Regions from separate parts of the Micromonospora sp. DT43 genome, predicted to be linked through region 1. Evidence: riboswitches for the same ligand, from Rfam matches in the RefSeq annotation. Region 1 holds a riboswitch; each other region holds the start of a gene.

What was found. Region 1 has a riboswitch for cyclic di-AMP ahead of ACLQ26_RS25025 (NlpC/P60 family protein). Riboswitches for the same ligand answer to the same signal wherever they lie in the genome.
Region 2: another riboswitch for cyclic di-AMP. It lies ahead of ACLQ26_RS15870 (coiled-coil domain-containing protein); the one in region 1 lies ahead of ACLQ26_RS25025 (NlpC/P60 family protein).
Region 3: another riboswitch for cyclic di-AMP. It lies ahead of ACLQ26_RS05995 (C39 family peptidase); the one in region 1 lies ahead of ACLQ26_RS25025 (NlpC/P60 family protein).

Annotation. Positions count from the first base shown of each region.
Region 1 is NZ_JBNCKR010000012.1:74,104-80,173, forward strand. It holds gene ACLQ26_RS25010 (zinc metalloprotease) at 1-411, shown strand, start outside; gene ACLQ26_RS25015 (pyridoxamine 5'-phosphate oxidase family protein) at 488-1,045, opposite strand; gene dcd (dCTP deaminase) at 1,123-1,701, shown strand; gene ACLQ26_RS25025 (NlpC/P60 family protein) at 1,761-2,801, opposite strand; cyclic di-AMP (ydaO/yuaA leader) riboswitch at 2,815-2,951, opposite strand; gene ACLQ26_RS25030 (N-acetylmuramoyl-L-alanine amidase) at 3,185-5,161, shown strand; gene ACLQ26_RS25035 (NlpC/P60 family protein) at 5,244-6,070, opposite strand, start outside.
Region 2 is NZ_JBNCKR010000005.1:394,591-400,660, reverse strand. It holds gene ACLQ26_RS15895 (heavy metal translocating P-type ATPase) at 1-226, opposite strand, end outside; gene ACLQ26_RS15890 (hypothetical protein) at 239-1,195, opposite strand; gene ACLQ26_RS15885 (heavy-metal-associated domain-containing protein) at 1,210-1,419, opposite strand; gene ACLQ26_RS15880 (metal-sensitive transcriptional regulator) at 1,570-1,866, shown strand; gene ACLQ26_RS15875 (YibE/F family protein) at 2,120-3,484, shown strand; cyclic di-AMP (ydaO/yuaA leader) riboswitch at 3,651-3,781, shown strand; gene ACLQ26_RS15870 (coiled-coil domain-containing protein) at 3,786-4,805, shown strand; gene ACLQ26_RS15865 (carbonic anhydrase) at 4,863-5,555, opposite strand; gene ACLQ26_RS15860 (helix-turn-helix transcriptional regulator) at 5,800-6,070, shown strand, end outside.
Region 3 is NZ_JBNCKR010000002.1:418,298-424,367, forward strand. It holds gene ACLQ26_RS05980 (polysaccharide pyruvyl transferase family protein) at 1-352, shown strand, start outside; gene ACLQ26_RS05985 (polysaccharide pyruvyl transferase family protein) at 499-1,827, shown strand; gene ACLQ26_RS05990 (alpha/beta fold hydrolase) at 1,855-2,607, opposite strand; gene ACLQ26_RS05995 (C39 family peptidase) at 2,732-3,574, opposite strand; cyclic di-AMP (ydaO/yuaA leader) riboswitch at 3,809-3,950, opposite strand; gene ACLQ26_RS06000 (hypothetical protein) at 4,234-5,004, opposite strand; gene ACLQ26_RS06005 (hypothetical protein) at 5,136-5,543, opposite strand; gene ACLQ26_RS06010 (acyltransferase family protein) at 5,637-6,070, opposite strand, start outside.

The DNA.
Region 1 (6,070 bases):
CTCAACATCTACCTCGGTGAGCTCAGCGACGACCTGCTGGGCTGGGCGACCTTCCCGCAGCGCAAGCTCAGCAGCATGGACGGCGTGGTCGTGCTCAACGAGTCCCTTCCGGGGGGCACCGCCACCAACTACAACCAGGGCGACACCGGCACCCACGAGATCGGGCACTGGCTGAACCTCTACCACACGTTCCAGGGTGGCTGCGGCGGCTCGGGCGACGGCGTGAGTGACACCCCGGCCGAGGCGTCACCGGCGTTCGAGTGCCCGACCGGGCGGAACACCTGCTCGGCGACCGGCCTGGACCCGATCACCAACTTCATGGACTACACCTACGACTCGTGCATGTACCAGTTCACCGCGGGGCAGGCGAGCCGCATGCTTACCGCGTGGAACGCGTACCGCGCGGCGTAGCTCTGCTCGCGTACACCAGGTGCCGGCTCCGTCACGACGGAGCCGGCACCTGCGTTTTTACCGGATCGGGCCGCGGTCAGGCGGCCGTGCACTGGACGTCACGGCTGCGTCGGGCCGGGCGCGTCTGCGGTACGGCGACAGGCGCGGCCGGCGCCGGCGGGGTTTGCGGATCCAGCCAGACCCGCACGGCCGGGCGGCCCGGAGTGACACCCGGAACGCCTGTGACGTGCTGCTCGCGACGGGTCAGCATCGCCACGTCGACTGTGAACTCGAACAGCCGCCAGTCGACCTGCGGCTCGGCCCGGGCACTCTGCGCCAACCGGGCCACCCGGCCCGGGTCGGCGACCGGCCAGGCGTGGCCCGCCACGTACGCCTCGTCGTCGCTCTCCTCCGAAGGGAAGGAGTGCAGCGCGTAGCGGCCGTCCCGTTCGAGGTCACGGCGCTTCGGCGAGTCGATAATGAAGCAGAAGAGACCCTCGTCGGTGATGACCGGGGAGACCGGGTGGACCCGGGGCCCGCCGTCGGCGCGGACCGTGGCCAGGTAGCCGAAGCCCGGCCCGTACTGCTGCAGGAGAACGCGGATCCCGTCGGCGAGGCGGGGCTCGTCGGCGGCGAATTCGGACCAGGAAGCCATGCGGGCATTCTATCGAACAAATGTACGAGGAGCGACCTCAACACGCTGGTCACCGCGGCCCTCGCTATGGTGGTCCGATGCTGCTCTCCGACCGTGACCTGGTCTCCGAGATCAAGACCGGCACGCTGGGCCTGGAGCCGTTCGAGCCCACCCTGGTCCAACCGTCCAGCATCGACGTCCGACTCGACCGGCTGTTCCGGGTCTTCAACAACCATCTCTACACCCACATCGACCCGGCCATGCAGCAGGACGACCTGACCTCGGTGGTCGAGGTGCCCGACGGTGAGCCGTTCGTGCTGCATCCGGGGGAGTTCGTGCTCGCCTCGACGCTGGAGGTGATCTCGCTCGGCGACCAGCTCGCCGGCCGGTTGGAGGGGAAGAGCTCACTGGGCCGCCTCGGCCTGCTCACCCACTCCACCGCGGGGTTCATCGACCCGGGCTTCTCCGGCCACGTGACGCTGGAACTGTCCAACGTGGCGAACCTGCCGATCACCCTCTGGCCGGGCATGAAGATCGGCCAGCTCTGCATCTTCCGGCTCTCCTCGCCGGCCGAGCACCCGTACGGCTCGGTGGTCTACGGCTCGCGGTACCAGGGTCAGCGGGGGCCGACGCCCAGCCGCTCCTGGCAGAACTGGCGTGCCTGGCCGACGCGCTAGGAGACGACGAGGGCCCGCCGCGATGAGATCGCGACGGGCCCTGCTGCGTTCGACGTCGGTCAGCCGGGACGGCCGTAGCTGTGGATCGGCCCGTCGTCGACCTTCTTCATCTTGACGGGCTGACCGGCCTGGGAGGCGTGCACCACCCAGCCACCGCCGACGTACATGCCGACGTGGTGGATGTCGCTGTAGTAGAAGACCAGGTCACCGGCGCGCAGGTCGGCTCTGCTGACGTTCTTTGTCACCCGGCTCTGCGCTGCGGCGTTGTGCGGCAGCGACACGCCTGCCTTCGCCCATGCGGCGAGCATCAGCCCGGAACAGTCGTACGAGTTCGGACCCTCGGCACCCCACACGTACGGCTTGCCGATCTGGGCGCAGGCGAACTTGACGGCCGTGCCCGCGCCGCCGCCGGGGTAGCTGGCCGGGCAGGGCGCCGGACGCAGCGAACCGCCGCCGCCGTTGCCGTACACCTTGAGGCGCAGCTTCTGCAGCCTGTCGATCTCGTCGTTGATCTGCTTCTTCTTCGCCGCCAACTGCGCTTCGGTCCGGGTCAGCTGGACCACCATCTCGTCGAGCGGCGCCTTCTGCCGGGCCAGCTCGTCGCGGAGGTCGGCGACCTGCCGGACGTCCTCCTGCTGGTTGTGGGCGAACCGGTCGAGCATCTCGAGCTGCCCCACCACCTCGCTTGGCGACCGGCTGCCGAGCATCGTGTTGACAGTCGACAGGTTCTCGCCCATGTACGCCCGCACGGCCAGCGCGCTGACCTTGGTCATCGCGGCGTCGACCTGGCGTTCCAGGGGCGCGATGCGAGCGGCGAGCATGTCGGCCTGCTTGCGCTTCACGGCCAGGTCCGCGCGGGTGGCGTTGTGCCGTTCGATGACCGGTTCGAGCTTGTTCCAGTCGGCGTCGATCTGGCGCTCGATCTCGGCGACGGACGGGTCCGCGTGCGCAGCCGTGGCGCTGCCGGTCAGGACGACGGCGACGCCGACCACTGCGGCGAGGGCGGTGGTGAAGCGGGACCAGCGTGGACGCGGCACTGTCGACGTCGGGTCGGCCGAGGCCGACCGTTCGGACGACGGCCGCGGGGCATGGAGGGCCACCGGGGTTCCGTACTCCTTCTTCCTGACCGCCTACCGGGTTAGCTGACGGGTTCGGGCGGGAAGTTGGCGCCCTACCGCAATGGCTGCGGATTCACCCCGGGGGAACCTGGGTCCCCGGCTCGCTCGCAAGCGACTCGGCGGTGTCGGTCCGTTACCGCCCGGATGGGCAGACCTGCTACCGGGCCGACAAATGACCAGAGTAGAGACGGCCGTTACCGATCCGCAACCCGTGCGGCCGTGACACTCCGTACCGATTCGAGGGGATCACCGAGCGTACGTGAAAGTTTCTTTCTGCACGCTTTGATAGATAGAAAGGTATTGACGCGGACTCCCGGCCGGCGCGAAGGTGACCAGACCGATACCAGCAAAATCTAGGGGGTTCGATGGAACGTCCAACCCTGTCCGCCGGCCGGCGCGCGCTGCTCGTCGTCGCGGTGGTCACCGCAACGACGGCCGTACCGCTGAGCACCGGTCCCGCCTCCGCCGCACCGGCCGCCGACCGTCAGCAGCAGTACGCCGCCGCGTCGACCGAGTACGGGGTGCCGACCGCAGTACTGCTCGGCGTCTCCTACCTGGAGTCCCGCTGGGACAGCAACGCCGGCACCCCGAGCACCAGCGGCGGCTACGGGCCCATGCACCTGACCGACGCCCGCCACGTGGCCGCCCTACCCGCACGCGGCCACCACGACGCCGGCACCGAGGATCCGCGCGGCGACGACTCCCGCGCCGTCCGGGCACCCGCGCCGGCCACCGATCCCGCGCCGCCAACTGCCGCGTTGCAGACCGTCGACGCCGCCGCCGCGCTGACCGGCGCCGCCCCCGAGGCGCTGCGCAGCGACGCCACTACCAACATCAGGGGAGGGGCGGCGCTGCTGGCCGCGTACCAACGGGAGGTTGGAGCCCCGGTCGGCGCGGGCACCGACCCGGCCAGCTGGTACGGCGCGGTGGCCCGCTACGCCGGCGCGGACAGCGCCGACGCCGCGGCGGCCTTCGCCGACGAGGTCTTCACCACCATCGGCGCCGGCGCTGCCCGCGTGACCGACGACGGTCAGCGGGTCACCCTGCCGGCCCGCGCGGTACGACCCGAGCGTTCCTGGCTGGACCGGCTGGGCCTGCGACGACTCGCCCGCCCGGACGGCCTGGAATGCCCCCGGACCGTGTCCTGTGAGTGGATCCCCGCCCCCTACGAGGCGTTCGGCGACGGCGACTACGGCAACCACGACCTCTCCGACCGGCCCGCCCGGCAGAAGATCGAGTACATAGTCATCCACGACACCGAGGCGAGCTGGGCGACCACCCTGCAACTCGTCCAAGACCCGACGTACGTGAGCTGGCACTACTCGCTGCGCTCGGTCGACGGGCACATCGCCCAGCACGTCAAGACCAAGGACGTCGCCTGGCACGCCGGCAACTGGTACGTCAACGCGAAGTCGATCGGGCTGGAACACGAGGGCTTCGCCGCGCAGGGCACCTGGTACACCGAGGCGATGTACCGGACCTCGTCGAAGCTCGTCCGGCACCTCGCGCTGCGGTACGGCATCCCGCTGGACCGCCAGCACATCATCGGCCACGACAACGTGCCCGGCACCATCGCGTCGACAGTGCGCGGGATGCACTGGGATCCGGGGCCCTACTGGGACTGGACGCACTACTTCGACCTGCTGCACGCGCCGCGCCTGGACACCGGCACCCCGGCCACCGGGTTGGTCCGGATCGACCCCGACTACGCGACGAACCGCCCGGCGTTCACCGGATGCGTCACAGCCGGAACGCCCTGCGCGCCGCGCGGCTCCTCGTCGGTGGTGCTGCACACCGCGCCGTCCGAGGACGCGCCGCTGGTGAACGACATCGCGCTGCGCCCGGACGGCACCCCGAACACGATGGACGTGTCTGACCACGGCGCCCGCGCCTCCGCCGGCCAGACGTACGCCCTGGCCGGGCGGCAGGGCGACTGGACGGCCATCTGGTACCTCGGGCAACGGGCCTGGTTCCACAACCCGGCGTCGGCGCCGACCGCCACCTGGACCGTCGGCGTGGTGGCCACCCCGAAGGCCGGCCGGGCCACCATCCCGGTTTACGGGCGGGCGTACCCGGAGCAGGCGGCCTACCCGGCCGGCGTGCCCTACCAGGCGATCTCGCCGCTGCAGTACACGCTGGCAGCCGGGCAGCGCTACGCCGTCGGCGCGGTGCTGGGCGGCGAGTACTACCGGGCCAGCACGTTCGACGGCTCCTCGCCCGGCGACTGGACGGTGATCCGGGGCAAGAACCGGTACGCGCAGATCCAGTTCGGCCACCGCATCATGTACGTCGACCTCGCCGACGTGCAGTTGCTGCCGTCCCCGGTGGGCGCGCCCCGCTGAGATGCCTCGCTGAGAAACGCCTCGCTGAGAGACGACGACGGCCCCCGGTCTGACCGGGGGCCGTCGTGGTGCGCGAGGTGGATCAGCCGGGTCTGCGGAACCCGGCGACGGGCATGGTGTTGATGCTCGACACCTGCACCGGTTTGCCGGCACGTGGCGCGTGCACCATCTGGTTGTTACCCAGATACAGCCCGACATGACTCAGGCCGGAGAAGAAGAAGACCAGGTCGCCGGGGCGGGCGTCGGCGCGCGAGACGGCCTTGCCCTCGTTCCACTGGTCACCCGTGTGGTGGGTGAGGTAGATCCCGGCCGACTTGTAGGCGTACTGGGTCAGCCCCGAACAGTCGAACGAGTTCGGGCCGGTGGCGCCCCAGACGTACGGATCGCCCACCTGCTGGCAGGCCGTCCTGATCGCCTTCTGGGCGGCCGCGGCGAGCACACCGTTGATGGTCGGACAGCCGACGGTCTTGACAGTGGTCTTGGGCATCGACGCCTCGAGCTTCTTGATCTCGGCGTCGATCTGCTTCTTCTTGGCCGCCAGCTCGTTCTGCTGCTTGGTCTGCGTGGCGATCAACGCGTCCAGCTTCTGCTTCTCGCCGTCGTACCTGGCCCGCACGGCCAGGACGCCCGCGACCTGCTTGCGCTCCTGCGCGGCCAGCCGGTCGAGGAGGGTGAGCTGCTCGGTGAGCGTGTCCGGCTTGGCGCTGACCAGCAGCGCGCCGATCTCCTGCGACGGGCCCGACATGTAGTAGCGGGAGGCGAGGTCACCGACCCGGCTGAGCGCCAACTCGCTCTGCAGGGCCAGCGGCTCGATCTTCTTCTGCAGCGCGGACGACTTGTTCCGGTTGACCTTCAGCTGCGCCCGCACCTTGTTGTACTGCTCGATGGTGGGCTCCAACTGCTCCCACT
Region 2 (6,070 bases), on a different contig from region 1:
CCGTGTAGCCGGTCTTCTGCACCGTGTCGATCAGGTCGTCCGGGGTGACACCGTCGGCGTACCGGACGGTGGCCTTCTCGGTGGCGTAGTTGACTGTGGCGCTCACCCCGTCCATCCGGTTCAGCTTCTTCTCGATCCGGGCGGCGCAGGCGGCGCACGTCATTCCCCCGATGGCCAGCTCGATCCGGTTCGGCGCCTCGGGCAGTGGTCTGCTGGTGGTGGTCATCGTCTGGTCCCGTCAGTTGTGCCCGTGGCCGGGGGTGCCGTGCTCGGCGCTGCCGCTCGGGGACGGTCCACCCGGGGTGGGGCCGCCACCTGTCGCGGCGGCGTCGGCGACGACTGTGAACTCGGCGGTGTGCACCCGCCCGCCGTGCCGGAAGTCGAGGTAGAGCCGGTAGCTGCCGGCCGACGGCACCTCGGCGAGGAAGGTGACCTCCGGACCCGGCCGGGTCCGCCCGTCGCCGGGCGTTCCGTCCGGGTGGACGTGCAGGTACGCCAGATCGCCCCGGCGCAACGCCACCAGGTGCCCGTACGCCCCCAGGTAGGGCTCCAGGTCGGTGACCGGCTGCCCGTCCCGGCTGACGGTCAGGGTGAGTGGCGAGGTGCGGCCGGGCTGCGGCGTGCCGGCCAGGGTGACCGTGTACCCGTCGACTGTGGTGCTGGTCGCCGGGGCGGGCAGCGGTCGTTCGGTCAGCTCGCCGGGGACCGTCACGTCCACCCCGAGGATCAGCGGCTCGCCCCCGGTCGGGGCGAAGTCGGCGAACGCCCGCCACTGCCCGGGACCGGCAAGCGGGGTGTCGACCCGCCAGGTGCCGTCGGGAGCCAGGTCGGGGTGCACGTGGCGGAAGCCGGACAGGTCCCGGCGGGCGACGATCAGGTGCATCCGCTTGTCGTGCGCCACGTCGTACCTGGTCACCGGGCGGCCGTCCGGCCCACCGATGCGGAAGGCGAACTCGCCTGCCGGGGCAGCCACCGGAACGAGTGTGTATCCCCGGTCGGAGACGAGCAGGCCACCGGGAACTCGATCGGTCACCTCGTCGTGCGCGGTGGGGCCCGAGGTGTGGGCGGCGCCGCCGTCGTGCCGGCTCTGGACGGCCGGGGCGGCCGGGTCGACCACCCGGCCGATCCCGTACGCCGCGCCGAAGACCGCCGCGAGACCGAGGGCGAACCCGCCCAGCCTGGTCACCGTGTTCACCTCGGGCCTCCCGCTCACGCCTCGACGAGGTCGTAACCGGCCTCGTCGACCGCCGCCCGGACGGACTCGGTGGCCACGGGCTGCTCACTGGTGACGGTGACCCGGCCGGTGGCGAGATCCACCTGCACGTCGCGCACCCCGGCGATGGCGCCCACCTCGGCGCTGACGGCGCTGACGCAGTGCCCGCAGGTCATGCCCCGCACCTGGTACGTCGTGTCGACCATCGAATCTCTCCCTTCGTCGCCTGCCAGCGTATACCCCCCAGGGGTAATGCCGAGGCAGACTGGTGTCCGATCACGTACCGGTACCCGGTGGGGGTATCCGGTAGGAAGGGACGTTACCATACCCCCCAGGGGTACGCTATCCTCGTCGCCATGACCGCTCCCACCCCGATCCGCGGGTACACCGCCAGCAAGGACCAGCTGCTCGCGCGGCTCCGCCGCGTGGAGGGCCAGGTCCGGGGCATCGAGAAGATGGTCGACGACGACCGCTACTGCATCGACGTGCTCACCCAGATCTCCGCGATCCAGGCCGCGCTCGACAAGGTGGCCCTGGGCCTGCTCGACGGGCACGCCCGGCACTGCATGCACGAGGGAGCGGCCGAGGGCCGGGCCGACGAGATGGCCACCGAGATGATGGCGGCCGTCGGCCGACTCATGAAGCGCGGCTGAACCAACAGACCGGTCCGGCTCCCGCCGTGACTACCATTGCCGACGATGGCCCACCGGACCCCGCCACGCAGCCGGGCGCCGGCACCGCCGGACAGCGGCGCCGGCACGCACCAGCCGGGCCGCGCGGCCACTCTCCGTGATCGCCAGGTCGTCAGCCAGCCATCCGATGCGCTCGTCACCGTGTTCGTCCGGCGGAGGTGAACCGCCAGGCCCCTCGGCACGTACCCCGCATCGGATCGTTGGGAGTCTCGCATTGGGTTCCGATCACAGCCGTTCCGCTCACCCCGCCCCGCCCCGGGTACGACGGATCCTCGTCGCGACGGTGGTGCCGCTCTTCGTTGCCACAGTCGTCGCCACCGTGCTGCTCTGGCCACGGGACGGGGCACCGCGGACCGGCGGTGGCGCGGACGTGCCGCGCCACCACGGCACGGTGACCCGGGTGGTGACCGAAGCCTGCCCGCCGTCGGCCAACCCGGAGGGCGCGCCGGCCACCGGGCCGTGCGGGACCGTGGACGTACGGATCGAGGACGGGCCGAGCGCCGGCCAAGAGGTGCACACGCCCGTCCCCGCCGGGCCCGGGGCGCCACGGGTCGAGGTCGGCGACGAGGTCGTCCTGGTCGAGCTGACCGATCCGACCGATCCCGCCGCCAGCAGCTGGAACATCGCCGAACACCAGCGCGGTACGCCGCTGGTGTGGCTCGCGGTGGTCTTCGCCGCCGCGATCGTCGCGTTCGGCAGGTGGCGGGGCCTGGCCGCGCTGGCGGGGTTGGCCGCCAGCTTCGCCATCCTGCTCACCTTCGTGCTGCCGGGCATCGGTGCCGGCCGGTCACCGCTGCTGGTGGCGGTGGTCGGTGCAGCCCTGATCATGTTCGTGGTGCTCTACCTGACACACGGAGTGACAGCCCAGACGTCGGTCGCGGTGCTCGGCACCCTGGGCAGCCTGGTGCTCACCGGCGTGCTCGCGACAATCGCCACGGCTGCCACCCACCTCACCGGCTTCGGCAGCGAGGACGCCACCACGCTGTCGATGTTCCAGGCCGATGTGGACCTGCGCGGCCTGCTGCTCGCCGGGATCATCATCGGCTCACTCGGAGTGCTCGACGACGTGACGGTCACCCAGGCCGCCACCGTCACCGAGCTGGCGAACGCCAACCCCGGGCTGAGCCGGTTGCAGCTCTACCGGGCTGCCACGCGGGTCGGCCGGGCGCACATCGCCTCGACTGTCAACACCATCGTCCTGGCGTACGCGGGCGCCTCACTACCGCTGTTGCTCCTGCTCACCGCCGACAGCCGCCCCCTCGGGCAGATCCTGACCAGCGAGTTCCTCGCCCAGGAGATCGTCCGCAGCGCGGTCGCCACGCTCGGCCTGATCGCCGCCGTACCCCTCACCACCGGGCTGGCCGCGACGGTGACCGCGGCCGGGTCGACGCCGGTGCGGGGCGCGGACGCCGACGCCCTGACGCCGCGCCCCCGTGCGGACCGGACGGAGGCACTGGCCGCCCTCAGCTCGCCGTCAGCGGGTCGGCCCGACGGGCCCGATCCGGAGCGGCGTTCACCCCCATCCACCGCCACCGCCCGGTGGCCAGAGCCGAACAGGAGCACGGATACGGCATGGTGACACTCCTCAGCGTGACCGGATCGGGCATCCGCCCTGAGAACCGCGTCACTGGTCACTCAACGCCATGGCGAAATGACGCTTTTAGTGGGTATCGGGACGTAGCTCAGGCGGTGGAATCTCGGGTAACCTCGCTGCCGGTCACCGACGAAGGCGCGCAGCGGCGCCTGCGGTGCCACCGCCCAATCGCCAACCGGCGAGCCGGGGACCCAGGCACGTGGGGTGAATCCGCGCCAGCGGTAGGGGCCACTTCCGCCCCGAACCCGTCAGCTAACCCGGTCGGCGGTCGACGGAAGGGAACATTGTGACGGCACCCCTACGCCGCTGGTTGACACCCGTGGCGGCCGTGCTCGCCGCGCTGACCGTGTTCGCCGGGCCCCTCCCGGCCCACGCCGCCCCGACGACCCCCACACCGTCCGGGCACGAGCAGGAGGACGAGCCCCAGCTGCTCGACGACGTGATCGAGCAGACCAACCGGGACTACGTGGCGGCCAAGTCCAAGCTGGACCAGTCCAAGAAGCGGCAGCTCGAACGTTCGCTGGAGGTCGAGCGGGCCAAGGCCGACCTGGCGGCGCTGGCACCGCAGGTCGCGCAGATCGCCGCCCAGTCGTACCGGACCGGGCGCATCGGCGCGATCGCGATGCTGCTGGAGAGCGACGCCCCCGACTCGTTCGTCCAACGGGCCGCGGCGCTCGACGAGATGAACATGGTCAACGAGAAGAAGCTCGCCGAGGTCAACGCGGTCAAGGCCCGCGCGGAGCAGGCCAAGCTGGCCCTCGACGCGGAGGTCCGCGAGCAGCAGAAGCAGACCGCCCTGATGGCGAAGGACAAGCGCGACGCGGAGAAGTCGCTCGCGCTCGTCGGCGGTCAGGGTTTCACCGGCGGTCTGGTGGACGCCACCTCGCCTGTCGCCCGGATCGGCCCGGGTCGCACCGCCGACGGTGACTGGAAGCCGCAGTCGTGCAGCGAGAAGGACCCCACCACCTCCGGCTGCGTCACGCCGCGCACCCTGCACGCGTACAAGGAGGTCAAGCGGGCCGGGTTCAACAGGTTCGTCGGCTGCCACCGCAACGGTGGCCCGTACGAGCACCCGAAGGGCCGTGCCTGTGACTGGTCGTTGCAGAAGAGCGGCTTCAGCCCGTGGCACAACAACGACACCCGCATGTACGGCAACAACGTCGCCGCGTTCCTCATCCGCAACGCCGACCGCCTCGGCATCTACTACGTGATCTGGAACCGGCAGATCTGGTTCCCGGCGACCGGCTGGAAGTCGTACAGCGGGCCGTCGAACCACACCGACCACGTGCACATGTCGCTGCTCTGACCAACCGCTCAGGAGTCCGAGGGCCGTCCCGCATCCCGCGGGGCGGCCCTCGCCCTGTCAGGCGGCGGCAGCTGCCGGGGCGTCCGCCGGTACGGGAGTCACCGGGCGCACCACACCGGCGGCGAGCCGGTACGACATCCCCACCACCGCCAACCGTCCCTGCGCCACCTCGTCCGCCAGCACGGGCGACTGCCCGAGCAGCGTTTCGACGGTTTGGGCGATATGGATGTCGACGATGCCGTCGATATCGGTCACGCCCTCGGCTGTGGCGCGCCGCAGGCTGGGCAGTACGGCGTCGACCACCGCGGGAAGGTGCCCCGGGGGCGCGATGCCTGTGGCGGACGCCTCGCGAGCAGCCTGCACGGCGCCGCACGAGTCGTGGCCCAGCACCACCACCAGCGGGGTGCCGAGCACTGTCACCGCGTACTCCACGCTGCCCAGCACCTCCGGGCCGGCCGTGTGCCCGGCCGTACGGACCACGAAGAGGTCGCCCAGTCCCCGGTCAAAGATGATCTCGGCGGCCAACCGGGAGTCGGAGCAGCCCACGATCACCGCGAACGGGTGCTGCCCGTCGGCCACGGCGGCCCGGTGCCCGGCGTCCTGGTTGGGGTGGCGCGGCGCTCCGCTGACGAAGCGACGATTGCCGGCGGCCAGCTCTGCGTAGGCACGGGCCGGCTCGGTCGGCGTCGCCGCTCGATCGCCGGCCCGCTGCGGGCCCGGCTGCTCGCCAGGCGTACCGGAACGGCTCATTCCCGCACCTCGTCTCCACGCGTTTGACCTGCTCAACAGGGTTTTCAGCCGGGCCGGCGGTGGGCGCTGGCTCGGGCTCCACGGTCACACGCACCGCAAGAGGCGTCAAGGTATGCGTGATTTAGATTTCATACGTAGAACCGAGCCGGCCTCCGGGTGCGGGACCGGGCCGGCCCGGCGGCACCTGACCCGACCCCTCCGGCGGGCATAGGGTGGGGGGACAACAGGAGAGGTGGCTTCCACGATGGCAGGCACGGCGACGACCGGAGGCGGCCGGAACTGGACATTCCTCACCAACCATGGGCACGTGCTGCTGGCCATCGCCCGTAACCCCACCGCTCGACTGCGCGACGTGGCGGCCGAGGTGGGCGTCACCGAACGGGCCGCCCAGGCCATCGTCGCCGACCTGGAGGCCGGCGGTTACCTGCACCGCACCCGCGTGGGGCGCCGCAACGAGTACACCCTGAACCCCGCCGGCCGGTTCCGGCACCCCGCCGAGGCCGACCGCCAGGTGG
Region 3 (6,070 bases), on a different contig from region 1:
TGTCGACGCCGCCGACCTCTACGCGGAGGCCGACTACACGGCGCTGAACAACGGGCACAAGGCCCGCTTCGCGACCATGCTCGCCTTCCTCGCCAAACACGACCTGGGGCACGCCTTCGCCGACGGCGACAGCGCCACCCGCTTCGACGAGCAGGTCCGCGCCACCACCTTCCCACCCGCCGTACGCCCGGCCGCCGCCACCGGCTCCGACGTGCTGCTGGAGCGGGTGCAGTGGCTGCGCGAGCACAACCGGAGACTGCTGACCGAGGTCGAGACCCTCAAGCAGCAGGAGCTGAGGACCCGGGTCAGGCAGGCGGTCGGCGGCCGGGTGCGACGCTTGTTGAATCGTTGACCCGGCACGGGCCTGCGGGCCGATCGCCGGGTGCGGCCGTCGGCCGGCCGGTGGCCTAGTATCGCGGGGCCTGGAGGTAACAGATGTGCCGCCTCCCGGGACACTGCCGGACGATCTCCGGGGTCGGACGAGAGGTGGAGCCACCGATGCATCAGCGGATCCTGCTGCGCGCCCGCAAGGGCCCGTTCGACGTCCTCAGCGCCGAGGAGACGTACGAGCGGGACTGGATCGGTAAGAACACCGGCAACCTGGTCTTCAGCCACGCCGCGCACAAGCTTCTGGCCACCTCCACGGCCGAGATCACCCCGTCGCGCTTCCGGGCCGACCCACGCGACGCCGACGAGATCAACGAGAAGTACGACGTCTTCGTGATACCACTGGCCAACGCGTTCCGCCATGACTACGCAAAGCGGCTGACGTCGATGGCTCAGCTGATCGAACGGCTGAAGATCCCGGTGGTGGTTCTCGGAGTCGGGGCGCAGACCGACGTGGACGGCAACCTGGAGCAGCTCCGCCCGATCGACGAGCCGGTCAGCGCGTTCTGCCGGGCGGTGCTCGACCACTCGCACAGCATCGGCGTACGCGGCGAGATCACCGAGAACTACCTACGCAAGCTGGGTTTCTCGGCTGTCGAGCAGATCGGCTGCCCGTCGATGTTCCTGCACGGCGACAGCCTGCGCATCGAGAAGACGAAGGCGACCCTGGGCATCGACGACCGGCTCGCGTTCGTCATCTCGCCGTACGTCAAGGCGCTGGCCCCCCTCGTCCTGCACCACCACCAGCGCTACCCGAACCTGCGCTACGTGGCACAGGACCTCTACACCCTCGGCACCCTGCTCTACGGCGACGCGCCGAAGCTGCGGGGCAAGACCGCCGACATGCCGATCCACACCTCGCACCCGCTCTTCGTCGAGGACAAGGTGCGGATGTTCATGGACCCGTGGCCCTGGATGGACTATCTCTCCGGGTTCGACTTCGCCTTCGGCACCCGGATCCACGGCACCATCACGGCGCTGATCTCGGGCATCCCCGGCTATCTGCTGGCGCACGACTCGCGCACCCTGGAGCTGGCCCGATACTTCGACATTCCGCACCGGTTGCTGCGCGACGCGCCGGCCGACGTCGACGCTGCGCAACTCTATGCGGAAGCCGACTACACGGCCCTGAACGAGGGCCACAAGGAGCGCTTCGCGCGGATCACCGCGTTCCTCGCCAAGCACGACCTCGGCCTCTCGTTCGCCGATGGAGACAGCGCCACCCGCTTCGACGAGCAGGTCCGCCAGACCGTCTACCCGCCTGCGCTCCGGCCGGTCTCCGCCTACTCTCCGGAGGAGTTGCTGACGCGCATCCAGTGGATGCGGGACGAAACCCGGACGCTCCAGACAAAGATCGATACCCTCCACGCGCGGTCGCTGCGCGAGCGGGTCAAGCAGGCCGTCTCCGGCCGTGTCCGCCGGATGCTCGGAGCCAGGTGACCAGCCACCGCATCCGCTTCATCCAGCTCACCCGCCTCGGTACGGGTCGAGCAGCGCCAGCACTGCCGCCGGGTTCTCCACGTGTGCGTTGTGGCCGAGACCGGGCAGCGTGGCGACCGGTACGCCGTACGCCTTGAGCTGCTCGTCGGTGACCATCGGGTCGTGTTCCCCGCGGGCCAGCACCACCGGCACGTCGGTCGCCGCCAGCTTCGGGGCCAGGTCGGGCGCGCCGACGCCGAAGGCTGTCGGGTCCATGGCGAGGCGCCACCGGCCGTCGACCTGACGCAACCCGGCGTCCACCACCGGATGATCCGGCGGGATCAGGCCGCCCAACCCGGCGACGCGCAGGTAGCGGCGGGCCGCCTCGGTGCGGCTGGCGAACCAGCTCACCGGGCGCGCGGCGAGCTCAGCGGCGCGGGCCAGCTCAGCGGGTGACCAGAGCGCCTTGATGCCGAGCCCGACCACCGCGTCCACAGGTGTCCCGGCGGCGCGGGCGGCCAGCGCCAGGCCGACCACCCCGCCCAGCGAGTGCCCGAGCACGACGAGCCGGTCGTCGGCGGCGAGGCCGTGGGCGATCCGGCCGGCGAAACCAGCAAAGGAGTACGACGGCAGCGGGGCCGACCAGCCGTGGCCGGCGAGGTCCGGTGCGAGCCACCGCCCCGGCCAGTGCTGCTCCAGCAACGGCGCCCACGGCAGCCAGACGTCTCCGGTCGCCCCCATCCCGTGCAGCAGCAGCAGGACCGGTCGGCGACCGGTGCGGCCACCCGATTCATCCACCACGGCCGCAGTCTGCCACGGTTCACGGCCGGGTACGACACTCGTCGATGGCGACGCGTACCGCAATGAGGCCGCGGGCGCCGTCCCCTTGTGGGGGACGACGCCCGCGGCGGTCTGCGTGCCGGGGTCAGGCGGAGTAGCCCCGGGTGGCAATCCAGTTGGCAAGGTCGATCGTGGTGATCCAGTAGGACGGGTCGGCCGGGTTCGCCGAGTCGGCGATCCGCACGGTCCGGCCGTTGTCCTTGTAGCCCACGACGGCGATGTAGTGCCCGCCGCCGTAGGAGTGCCAGCCGCCGTCGGTGTCGGTGGCGTCGCCGACGACGTTGGCCACCACGCCCCGGCCGTCGGTGATGGCCTTGACCACATCGGCCTGGAGCCGGTCCATCTGGGCCGGGCTGGGAGCGCCGGCGAACATCCGGGTCTGGTACGGGGAGCCCTTCACCTCGGCGTTGAGCGCTCGGGTGGTGTCCTCGGCCGAGTTGGTGCCCATCTCGGTGGTGCCCAGCTCGGCACCGAGTTCCTCCTGGGTGCGGTCGATGCCGGTGGCGCTGAGCGCGTTGCGGGTGGCCGCGGGGCCGCAGTTGTAGTACGTGTTCTGCGCCTCGTAGTCGTAGTCGAGCACCTTGGTCGCGGGCGGCTTCGGCGGCTGCGGCTTACGGGTCAGATCCGGGTTGGCGCTGGCCTTGGCGGCGGGCGACGCGGCGCTGGTGGCTGGGGCGGCGGTCGTCGGCGCGGCGCTGGGGGACGCGTCGCGCGCGGCGCCGAGGGAAAGGGCGGTGTCACTGCGCATCTCGGCGACAGTGGTCGCGGTGCGGTGGCTGGCCGGCGCGTCGTCGGCGCCGGTGAGCAGGGCGCCGGTGGTCGTGGCGATCACGAGGGCCGCCGCGGAGGCGGCGACGATCTGGTACGGGCGCTCGGTCGCCAGGCGACGGAGCTGACGCTGCATGGTGTGCTTCACGGGGTCCTCCACGGATCGGGGGGAGAGCGGCACACCGGGGGCCGGACCGGTATCCGGGCAGGCGCCAGCGCGCGAACGGTGGTTCGCGGATGGTGAACCGCTCAGGGGAACGCCCGGCGGGGCCGGGCGGGAAAGGCGATGACCCGGGGGGTCAGCTCACCGTCACTGGACGGATGAGCGGGGGCACCGCTGCGCCGTGGAGGCGTGGGAACAACCGAGGGGCGGAAAGGTGCTGCACGGGTTTGGAACTCCTTCCGACACCGCCTACCGGGTTAGCTGACGGATTCGGGCGGGAAGATCGCCCTACCGCGGGCCGTGGCTCGCGGATTCACCCCGGACTTACTGATGGGTCCCCGGTTCGTTAAGCACGATTGAGCGGGTCGGCGCGGCGTCGCCTGTTGCGATCGGTAACCGCACCGGACGGGACGACACTACTGGCCTGTTCGCGGCCTGCCAAGCCGGCTTCGCCTGCGTAAACCCAATTCGGTGCGACAATTTCTGCGCGTATTGCCGATGATGTGACTCGATGGGACAACCGGTTACGGCGACGCCTACGGGCGACAACCGGACAGGCCGCCGATAAACCGCCACAATCACGGGAAAGATCGAGCCGAACGCGTCGGACGCCCGATTTCCGAACGGCGTGACCGGGCTCACGTAACGGATTGGGCTCATCCCGCCCGAGCTGGGCGCCACCGTGCCACGAGGGCGGGGCGCGACGCCCCGCTCGCCGCGCGTCGGGCGGGTGCCGGGCTGGGCCGCAGCCGCGCCGTTGCCGCGTACGCCTCCTCGGCAAGGGTGCGCGCCGACTCGGCGGCCAGTTCCGCGTCCCGCCAGGCGGCCCGCTCATCGCTGGCGGCGGCCTGGTAGCGGGCCAGTCTTGCGTCCCGGATCGCCCGGCTGAGCAGCACCTCCTGCTCGACCGGGTGCCGCCGGGAATCCCAGCCGCGCCGGTGCGCGAACACGTCACCGAGCTGCGCCATGGTCAGATCGCACCGCCAGTACGCCGCCATCGCCGCACGGTGCAGGTAGCGCTCCCGGGAGGCGTACTCGGCGGGGGTCCGGGGGGTGTGCGGGGTGGGCAGCGCACCAGACCCGGCGAAGCGGCGGGCGGCGGTGTCCGCCTCGTCGTACCCCACCCAGGCCCGCTCCACCTGGTCCTGAGCGGTGAGCCAGGCATCGCGTCGCCGCCGTGCCGTTCTGGCGGCGCCGGTCGCGGCGACTGTCACCTCCTCGGCGTACCGGCGCAGGTCGTCGGCTTCGGCCGCGGCCACCTCGCGGGCGGTCGGCGCGGCAGGGGCCGGGGCCTCCACGGGGCGGTCCGGCTCGGGGCGGGCGACCAGCACAGCGAGTACGCCCAGTGCCAGCAGGAACAGGGTCGACCAGATGGCAGCGGCCTGCGGCACATCGGTCACGAACTGGTAGAAGACGGCAGTCTCCATGGTCGGCTCCTCGGGGAGAGAGCAAAGCGATGGGGCGCCCGGCGGCGACCCGGCCACAGCGGGCCACGGATCGGCGGGGTCGGAGCTGGTGGATCGACAGGGCGTGACGACGGGACGCGTGGCCCGGTGACTCAGCGCCGGGGCGGACCCCGGGGAGCCCAGCCGCGCGAAGCGTCGACGAGAGGCGGCCGATCGGACCCGGCCGCGGACACCGGCAGCACGCCCGTCGCGATGGTGCCCTGGCCACCGGCCGGTGCCGGTTGCGCGTCGACCGACCCAGCCGGAAGGAACTCCTCGGCCGCACCCACACGGACCGCCGACGCCGGGTGCACGGCAGCCTCTGGCACGGCGCTCAGGGGTGGCACGGCGCTCAGGGGTGGCACAGCGGCCAGGGGTGGCACGGCGCTCAGGGGTGGCACGGCGGCCGAGGCCGGGCTCGCGCCCAGCGCCAGGGCCGCGACCGCGGCGAGGCTGGTCAGCACCCGCGTAGCCCAGCGCGCCACCCACCACAGCGGACAGGTGAGCGCAACCGGAAGCACGTAGCCAACGCTACTGCCGCGCCGAGGATGACGCATCGGCCACGGGCGTGTCGGCGCACGCCGCGCCGACCCTGCTGACCAGGGTGGACGGTGTCAGCGCGAGTCGACGTACGGTGATCGGCTGTCGGGCTGGTCGGTCCCGCCGGGCCCGGCTTGAGTCCCGACAGCATCGGGGTCGTGGGCATCACCCCCGGCGGCCCGGGGTCCGGCCGTGCGCTGTCTGGGCAAGGCCGGGCGGGCCGTACGACGCGGCGCGAGTCGGCGCATCATCGGCGTCTCGACGAAGCGGTGCAGCAACCCGGCGAGGACCAGGTTGGCGAGCAGGAAACCGAGCACCACGACCGGGCCACGCCAGCCCTGGAAGCCTGTCCCCCAGTCGCCGCTGAAGCGCAGCACACTCGTCATCACCAGCACATGCACCAGGTAGAAGGCGAAGGAGACCTCGCCGAGCCAGACCAGCGGCCGAGACCGCCACGGGGAACGCCTACCCCGGACGTCCGCGTCCGCGGCGGCAGTGATCACCAGCA